DNA from 3 places in the Fictibacillus iocasae genome. Region 1 is predicted to be linked to each of the others. Evidence: riboswitches for the same ligand, from Rfam matches in the RefSeq annotation. Region 1 holds a riboswitch; each other region holds the start of a gene.
The links. Region 1 has a riboswitch for S-adenosylmethionine ahead of ACFQPF_RS01145 (MetQ/NlpA family ABC transporter substrate-binding protein). Riboswitches for the same ligand answer to the same signal wherever they lie in the genome.

Region 1 (3,076 bases):
TGGATATCGCAAAGTGTATACATTGGCGTGGACTGAAACTGAGAGCATCATTGCATTTCCCGGCCGCGTACAACACACATCCAAAGGGGATATTTCCTTTAATTATTATTTGTCACGGATTTACGAGCAGCCGTATTGGTGTAGACCGATTATTTGTTAAATCAGCTGTGCAGCTTGAGAGAGAAGGTAACATTGTTGTGCGATTTGATTATGCAGGTTGTGGTGAGAGCGAGGGTCAGTATGGCGAGAACTCATTTGATGACCTAATTGAACAAACTCAAACGGTAATCACCTTTGGAACGGAACTGCCGGGTGTAGACCGTAATCAAGTCACTTTGATTGGACACAGCCTGGGTGGTGCGGTAGCTGCTATTACTGCAGCAAAAGATCATAGAGTAAAGAATCTGGTTTTATGGTCTGCAGTAGGAAGACCGTATGATGACATTTCAGCTATCGTTGGACCGGCAGAATGTGACGAAATCGAAAAAAGCCGCTGTATTGATCATTTAGGTTACACTCTGACACCGAAATTTTTAGAGTCGCTGAAGCGTTTTAACCCTATCGAAAAAATAGCGAGATTTAACGGCCATGCACTGATTATTCACGGAACAGGGGACAAGGTAATTACATCAGAGTATGCCAAGCATTACGTTTATTCTTTAAAAGAAAAAGCCGAAAAGACGCTGATTCAAGGTGCGTGCCATACTTTTTCAACAGGACCTCATTTTGATCAGCTAATCAATAGAACGAAAAAGTGGATGCGATACAGAACAAGTAGCGAAGAACGCATGGCTAAAAAAACTTCATAAATAATGATTGACATTATTAACAGTATCATCCATAATACAAAGTAATTTGATAGGAATACACTCTTATTAAGAGCAGGCGGAGGGAATTAGCCCTATGAAGCCCGGCAACCATTCATGCTGAATAGCCAGCCATGAAAACGGTGCTAAATCTAACAGCAAAAGCTGAGAGATGAGAGGATAATCGGATGTCTACTGAAACCCTCTGTCTCTTAATGTAAAGACAGAGGGTTTTTGTCATGTTTTCCGCCTCTTAAAGAGTAATTGTCAAAAGTACAGGAGGGTGCAAAATTCCGGAGTGAAAAAGGTTCAGCCCGAAGTCACTTCAGAGCTAAAGGTTTGTCAGAAAAACCATTAAAGAGAATTTAGGGGGCAATAAAAATGAAAAAGATATTAAAAGGTTTGGCAATAGGGGCACTTGCACTAGGATTGACAGCTTGTTCTGATGCAACAAGTGGATCAGAAAAAACAACCAAACTTACTGTAGGAGCATCCAACGTACCGCATGCAGAAATTTTAGAAGAAGCAAAACCATTGCTAAAGGATAAGGGCATTGATTTGAAAATTGTTACTTTCCAAGACTACATCCTACCGAACAAGGCGCTTCACGAAAAAGAAATTGACGCCAACTATTTTCAGCATATTCCTTATTTAAATCAGCAGTTAAAGGAAAATGAAGAATATGACTTTGTAGATGCTGGCCCTGTACATATTGAACCAATGGGTGTGTACTCCCACAAATATAAGTCATTGAAGGAGCTTCCGGATGGAGCGCTGGTTATTCTTAGCAACTCAGTAGCGGAACATGGGCGCATCCTATCTATCTTCGAAAAAGAAGGGGGAATCAAACTAAAAGAAGGCAAAGGATATGAAGCGCAGCTTAGCGACATCACAGATAACCCAAAGAACCTGAAATTCAAAGCAGACATCGAACCAGGCCTTCTTACAAAAGCATTTGAATACAAAGAAGGCGACGCGGTCGTCATTAACACGAACTATGCTATTGACGCTGGTCTAAATCCAAAGAAAGATTCTATTGCTTTAGAAGGACCGGATTCACCGTTCGCAAACATCATCACAGTCAACAAAGGAGATGAGAAGAAGGAGGGAATCAAAACACTTGTAAAAGTGCTGCAGTCTGAAGATATTGCCGAATTCATCAACAAAGAATACAAAGGGTCCGTCTTGCCAGTCAGCAAATAAGGAGATAGAACATTGGATAAAGATCACCTTTCTTGGCAAAGAAAAGTTATGACAGAGGACGTTGAACTGAGTCCTTATTTAAAGAAGGTCATGGCAGATGCCGCTTCACAAGCTGCTAACCACAAAACCAAACGCAAACTCTATCAAAAAAGAGTGAGCAAGCGAATCTAACAAGAATTATTTCGGGGTCCGGTACCATCACAAAGAAAAGGGGCAATCACGCCGATTTTCTTCATTGGTACCGGACCCCGATTTTTTTGTTTTTAATATACTTAATTTTTCTTCTGACATCGACCTGACATATTGGTGGGATACATTATTAATGCGGGACGAACTATTGCCTGTAAAATTCACCATATAACAGGAGGAATGAAAGATGTTTAAATCAAAAAAATCAACATATGTCGCAGCGGGCATGCTTTCACTCGGTTTAATTGGAGCGGTGCCGGTACTTGCGGCAACGGACCATGATAATTCAAAAAAAGACATTAGAGAAAATGCAGCTGAACACTTCAATAAAAAACGGCATCACCATAGCGGGCATGGTTATAAATTGGATCCAGCCATCATTAAAGCAAAAGCAAAGATGCTAGGTATCAGTACTTCAGGTAAAGAAACAGAAGAAATTTCTCGAGAGGTTCGAGAAACGGAACTGAAGAAGCGGGCAAAAGAAAATAACGTCACGATTGATGGAAAAAGCTTCCGAGAAATATCGAGAGAAATTATACAAGCCGAATTGAAAAAGGAAGCTCAAAAGCTTGGTGTGAGCATTGATGACAAAAATTTCCGCCAATTAGCGGAAGATGTAAGGACTGCCACAATGAAAAGTGAAGCCAAGAAGCTGAACATTAAAACAGAAGGAAAAGAAATAAGAGTGCTTGCTAAAGAGGTCCGCGAAGCAAAGATCTCAAAAAAAGCAAAGGAACTCGGCATCTCTTCATCGAATAAAGAAACGCACGAAATTGTTCAAGAAATTCGCCGAAAGCAGATCCTTAGTTTAGCTGATAAACTGGATATAACAGCCAAAAACAAAACATTAGAAGAGATTGTGCGTGAAATGGCTGTCA
Region 2 (3,076 bases), on a different contig from region 1:
CACTTCTTTATCAGCATCCAGTACTACACCATATTCTCGCTCATAAAACTCACAAGCTGCTTTTTTTAAAAAATCATAGCCGCGAAACGGAGAATATTTATGAAATTGCGGGTTACCCGCCGCTTCTTTCATTGCTTTTACGATATGAGGCGGAGTCGGAAGATCAGGATTACCCTGCCCTAAATTGATAATGTCATGCCCTTTCGCTACATGACTGCCCACCTTTTTTACAAGCTTCGCGAAAAACTGCTCAGGCAGTTTCTCCATTACTTTTGCCTGCTCAAACCTTTTCAACACGTTCACTTCCTGTCTGTTCTTTATTAAAGAAAACTCGGCTGACGCAGAGCCTTTTCGTCAGCCTTAGTTGACCTTATACTTTGCTCGTTAACTTTTTGACTGCGATGAATTCCTTCACGGTTAAAAAGTTATACTTTCTTAAGTGCTACACGAACTGACAACTCATTCTTTTCTGATTGTTCTTGAAATTCTAATGAGTAATGTTATACGCTATGTTTAATTCTGTCAAAGAAATTTTCGGAGGGCAAACAATTGAAAATTACGTGCGCGCAATTTGATGTGATCTATGGAAATCCAGAAGAAAACAGAAAGAAAGCCTTACGATGGATCACTCAAGCTGCTGAAGATGGAGCAGAAGTCATCGTGCTGCCGGAGCTGTGGGATACAGCTTATGACCTTGAAAGACTTGGAGAGATTGCAGATACAGAAGGCCGTAACGCGATTTCTTTTTTAAGCGGTCTTGCTAAAAAGCATCACGTCCACATCGTTGGAGGTTCCATCGCTTATGAAAAAGACGGGAAAGTTTCCAACACCATGCTTGTGTTTGACCGTGATGGTACCTTGAACGGACAATACAGCAAAGCACATTTAATCCGGCTCATGAACGAAGAAAAGTTTATTACTGCAGGAAGTGAAACCGCACATTTTGCAATAGATGATGTTCAGTGCGCAGGATTGATCTGCTACGATATAAGGTTTCCGGAGTGGGTTAGAAAAATTGTGCTTGAAGGCGCAAAGATTGTGTTTGTTCCCGCTCAATGGCCAATTCAGCGTGACAAACACTGGCGCACTTTGCTGACGGCGCGTGCCATTGAAAACCAATGCTACATTGTTGCATGCAACCGTATAGGAAAAGACCCTGCTAATACGTTTGCCGGACAATCTCTCATTATCGATCCTTGGGGTGAAATTGTGGCAGAAGCAGGCTCTCATGACGAAACCTTGCTGTCAGCCGACATCGATCCTGCTCTCTCAGATGAGGTAAGATCTCGTATTCCTATTTTTGAAGACCGACGAGAAAATTTGTATTAAACTTTTGTTGACAAATTGTTATTACATGTTTTAGTATAACAATTATGAATTGTCAGTCTAGTGTGACAAGTAATCAAATAGCACGTCTCTTATCAAGAGCAGGTGGAGGGAATTGGCCCGATGAAGCCCAGCAACCGACCGTAATACCATTGTAAAATGGGGCTCCATTCACATGGGGCCGCAAGTAAAGCTTGCGCATGGCACGGTGCTAATTCCAGCAAACAATCCGTTTGCGAGATAAGAGGCACGGAAACAAATATTCCGAGCCTCTTTCTTATGAAAGAGGCTCTTTTATTTTGGTCATGTTTGTAAATTTAACGAGAATCATTAATAATCACAAAAGGTTTTTAGGGGGAATAACAATGACAGTACTCACAGAGAACACATATAAGCCGCTGACTAACGAAGATGCGGCTGCTTTAGTAAGAAAGCTGAAATTAATAGACGGCCATGATCTTGCTGTTTCTGAAATAGGCGATGGCAACTTGAACCTCGTCTTTCGGGTTCAAAGCAGCACTGAATCTATTATTGTGAAGCAAGCTCTGCCTTACGCGAAAGTGGTTGGTGAAAGCTGGCCGCTGACATTGGATAGAGCGAGAATCGAAAGCGAAGCACTCATCCTTGCGGCAAAATATGTTCCAGATCTAGTACCAAAAGTACTCTACAGTGACAGCACTCTCGCTGTCACGATAATGGAAGATTTGTCAGATCACTCTATTTTAAGAAAGAGCTTGATAGAAGGCACTGCTTTCAGCAAACTAGCAGCTCACATTGGACAGTTCACGGCAAGAACAGCTTTTTATACAAGTGATTTTTATTTGCATCCGTTCGAGAAGAAAAAGCTCGTGCAGCACTTCAGCAATCCAGAGCTCTGTAAAATCACGGAAGATCTCGTCTTTACAGATCCTTTCTTCGATCACGACACAAACGAGTTTTCCTCTGCATTAAAACCTGATGTTGAAAAAATTTGGAATGATGAACTGCTGAAAAAAGAAGCGGCAACATTGAAGTATCAGTTCCTTACTCAAGCGGAAGTGCTGCTTCACGGAGACCTTCACACAGGCAGTATTTTCGTCACGGAAAAATCAACAAAAGTCATTGATCCTGAGTTCGCTTTTTACGGTCCGATAGGTTTTGACCTTGGCCAATTTTTTGCCAATATCGCTTTAAATTATTTATCTCAGCATCACCATTCTTCAGAACCGTTCAACCGCAAAGAGACTCAGGAAACGTTATTGACTGTCATTCAAGAGACATGGACTGTTTTTCAAAACGAGTTTACAAGACTTGTTCATGAGGAGAGCAAAGAAGTTTTCGCTCGTACTCCGGGTGTGTTACAAAATGTTCTGGAAAAAACCTTCATTGACAGTGTTGGGTTTGCAGGATGTGAGATCATCCGCCGTACAATCGGACTTGCGCACGTTGCTGACTTAGACAGCATCCCGTGCGAGGATGTACAGCTCTTCCTCAAAAAGAAAGCGCTGCATCTTGGCACATCGTTGATCAAGTCTAGAAAATCCATTTCGTCTATCGAGCAATTCACATCCATCATAAGAGGAGCATAAATCATGAGTTTTACACAAACCGAAATTTCATCAGTCCGGTACAGAGGCGACCATTTGCTTATATTGGACCAGCAGCAGCTTCCCGAACATACGGTTTACTTAAACGTTACAAAAATTGAACACGTTTGGGATGCGATTTCTAAACTTAACGTGCGTGGTGCACCGGCAATTGGAATCGCCGC
Region 3 (3,076 bases), on a different contig from region 1:
CCGCTTGTGCTTATTATCCTTGGTTCTGCTGCGATTGGGGGATTATCGGTCGGTATGCTCGGCTTTATTAAAATTGTACAGCTTAGGGCTGCGATAAAAAGATATGAACAGCAAGCGAAGGCAGACAATGACAGTAAAAAGCTCGAGCGTGTGGTCGACTATCAGGCAAAAGAAGCACAAGAAGAATAATCCTGCTTACATTGCAGGATTTTTTCTTTTTGCTTGCCATAAACAGGATTTGAGCACGAATAATGTAATTTGGAAAGCGCAGCAAAGAACGGCATAGGAGTGAGGGCATGATGGAAAAAATAGAAAAATGGCTGCTTAAAGTAAACTGGGGAGAAATGATGGTGCAATCTTGGATGATCTTCTTAAAGCTTTGCATCATTCTCATCATCTTTTTTATCGTTAAAACAATCGGCAAAACGGTCATCAGCCGTATGTTCGATCAAGCAGCGAAAAATAAAAGAATGACGACAAACCGTGTCGTCACCTTGCAAAAGCTTGTACTTAACCTGTTTTCTTATATCCTGATTTTTGTATTTGCAGGAATTATTTTCGAATTGTTCGGGCTGGATATTAAAACACTCATCGCTGGTGCAGGTATTCTTGGACTCGCCATAGGATTTGGTGCACAGGGCCTTGTCAGTGATATCGTAACAGGCTTTTTTGTTTTGCTGGAAAAACAAATGGACGTTGGAGATTTTGTCACGATTGGCAGTGTTTCAGGCATCGTGGAGGAAGTCGGTTTACGAACCACTCACGTCAGAGCGTTTGACGGCACCCTTTTTTATATGCCGAACCGCGAGATCAGTACAGTTGCCAATCATTCACGAGGAAACATGCAAGCGCTTGTCGACATCGGCATCGCCTATGAAGAAAGCATCGATGAAGCCTTAGCGGTGATCCGTTCGGCGTGTGAGAGCGTGAAGGAAGTGAATGAAAACATCATTGAAGGACCTAACGTGTTAGGTGTTCAAAGCTTTGGCTCGTCTGAAGTTGTCATACGAATTCTGGCAAAGACAACAAACATGGAGCAATGGGGCGTAGAAAGAGAGTTAAGAAAAGCCATTAAGGAAGCCCTTGATGAAGCGGAAATCGAAATCCCTTATCCTCATCAGGTGCATATCGAAAAGAAAGTGAAAGTGATGGCATAGAGCTAACGTTAATCCGGGGTCCGGTACGCATTTCCTTCATACAAGGAAACTCAAAGGATGCAATGGAAACGTACCGGCCCCCGGCATTTGACTTTCTCATGAAAACCGCTTACATTTAATATAAGTGAATAATGTTTTTTCTTATTATGAGAGGGGGAGGGATCTGGCCCTTTGAACCCTCGGCAGCAGGCTGGAATTAAACGGTACTGTGCCAAATCCATCGGACGCTATTCTCTTTACAGCAGCGTCGGAAAGATAAGAAGAGCGTGTGCGGACGTATGAACAGTCTAACGAATGTCTCTTCTTTTATAAAAAGGAGAGACGTTTTTTTACGTTTAAAAGGAGGGAGACGGATACATATGAACGACGATCAAAAAGACAAGCTGATTACCAGCTTGCTCGGTCATAATATTTATAAAACGAGTGATGGAAGGCATCTGTATGAAGTCTCCCTCGAAGATCTCGAACGCGAGTATAAGCAGCTGCTCCTAAGGCCGAGTGAGGAGACGTCGTAACAGTAAAATTAAAAAAGCAGGATCATGGCGATCCTGCTTTTTTCCGATCATTCACCTCGAAATGCGTCTGCAATGAGCCTATAAGATTGCAGCTTGGCTTCAAATTCATGAATGATGCTGACAATCACGACTTCGTCAGTCTGATATGCCCTCGCAAGGCGCTCAATCTGAGCTTTCACTTTCGCGGGTGTGCCGACGATAATCCGGCCGCGGTTGTTCGCGATGTGTTCCCGGTCAAACGGTGTATACGGGAATGATTCCGCCTGCTCGACGCTTGGAATACCGTTTCGGCTTTTGCCTGTTTCAATGAGAAGAATGGAGAGATCAAGACTTGAAGCGAGCCTCTCCGCTTCTTCCTCCGTTTCGGCACAAACAGCAAAAACAGCTACACTGTTGGCCGGTTTTTGGCTGATGTGAGAAGGCGTGAACGCTTGAAGATAAGTATTCATCACCTGCGGCCCGCCGATCGGATTAATAAAATGCGCAAAAGAGAAGCCGGCGCCTTTTTCGGCCGCTACACTCGCGCTAGAACCGCTTGAGCCGAGGAGCCATAGTTCAGGCGACGTCTCAGGCTGCGGTGTGGCTTTCAAACCTTGAAAGCGATGATGCTCAGTGCGTCCGTGCAGGTAATCTGCTACATCATCAATCTGGTTCGGATAGTCACGAATATCGCGGCTGGCGTTCTCCTGCAGCGCCATGGTCGCAAGCGGCATCCCGCCAGGTGCCCGCCCGATGCCAAGATCGATGCGGTCAGGAAACAGCGATTGAAGGACGGCGAAATTTTCTGCGACTTTATAGGCACTGTAATGAGGCAGCATTACACCGCCAGAGCCCACACGGATATTTTCGGTTTTCGCCGCGATCGCCGAGATGAGTACTTCTGGCGATGAGCCAGCCAGACTGTCGCTGTTATGGTGCTCTGACACCCAAAAGCGGTAGTAACCGAGCTTTTCGGCTTCTTGGGCGAGTGTGATCGTATTATGCAGTGCCTGGGTGGCACTCATCCCATTAGAGACAGGTGATTGATCCAATATACTTAATTTCAAGAATAAAATCCTTTCTTCTCTTTGTCGTACTCTTATTATCGTTATCTTAAAATACGATGTCCAACGATATGCTTACAAAAAATAAGCGGAGACATGCTGTCTCCGCTTATCATATCATCGACCTATATATTGTTTTGCGAGCAATGCTGGCAATAATCATATTGTTTATTGGACAATAAAAGCTCGACAGATTTTGCATCGTTAAGGTGCTCTACAGATTCTTTGCTGATTTCTTGATGATCGCATTCTGTTTTAATGAATGCCGTTCTGTGCACCATGTTTTTTGAGTGATCTACTAAATACATCGCCATTTTGTTGAACCTCCAAGTATGCGGCGTTTGTTCAGTATACCATTTCT

Region 2: linked by a shared signal. The riboswitch ahead of mtnK (S-methyl-5-thioribose kinase) and the one ahead of ACFQPF_RS01145 (MetQ/NlpA family ABC transporter substrate-binding protein) in region 1 are both predicted to bind S-adenosylmethionine.
Region 3: linked by a shared signal. The riboswitch ahead of ACFQPF_RS16155 (Fur-regulated basic protein FbpA) and the one ahead of ACFQPF_RS01145 (MetQ/NlpA family ABC transporter substrate-binding protein) in region 1 are both predicted to bind S-adenosylmethionine.

Annotation. Positions count from the first base shown of each region.
Region 1 is NZ_JBHTCP010000002.1:244,181-247,256, forward strand. Features, by position in the region: gene ACFQPF_RS01140 (alpha/beta hydrolase) at 1-809, shown strand, start outside; SAM riboswitch class I at 870-985, shown strand; gene ACFQPF_RS01145 (MetQ/NlpA family ABC transporter substrate-binding protein) at 1,188-2,009, shown strand; gene ACFQPF_RS01150 (hypothetical protein) at 2,022-2,180, shown strand; gene ACFQPF_RS01155 (hypothetical protein) at 2,386-3,076, shown strand, end outside.
Region 2 is NZ_JBHTCP010000014.1:77,420-80,495, reverse strand. Features, by position in the region: gene ACFQPF_RS08680 (pyridoxal phosphate-dependent aminotransferase) at 1-294, opposite strand, end outside; gene ACFQPF_RS08675 (carbon-nitrogen family hydrolase) at 550-1,329, shown strand; SAM riboswitch class I at 1,416-1,573, shown strand; gene mtnK (S-methyl-5-thioribose kinase) at 1,692-2,894, shown strand; gene mtnA (S-methyl-5-thioribose-1-phosphate isomerase) at 2,898-3,076, shown strand, end outside.
Region 3 is NZ_JBHTCP010000050.1:90,445-93,520, reverse strand. Features, by position in the region: gene ACFQPF_RS16165 (LapA family protein) at 1-189, shown strand, start outside; gene ACFQPF_RS16160 (mechanosensitive ion channel family protein) at 297-1,157, shown strand; SAM riboswitch class I at 1,296-1,419, shown strand; gene ACFQPF_RS16155 (Fur-regulated basic protein FbpA) at 1,517-1,672, shown strand; gene ACFQPF_RS16150 (LLM class flavin-dependent oxidoreductase) at 1,720-2,718, opposite strand; gene ACFQPF_RS16145 (hypothetical protein) at 2,841-3,029, opposite strand.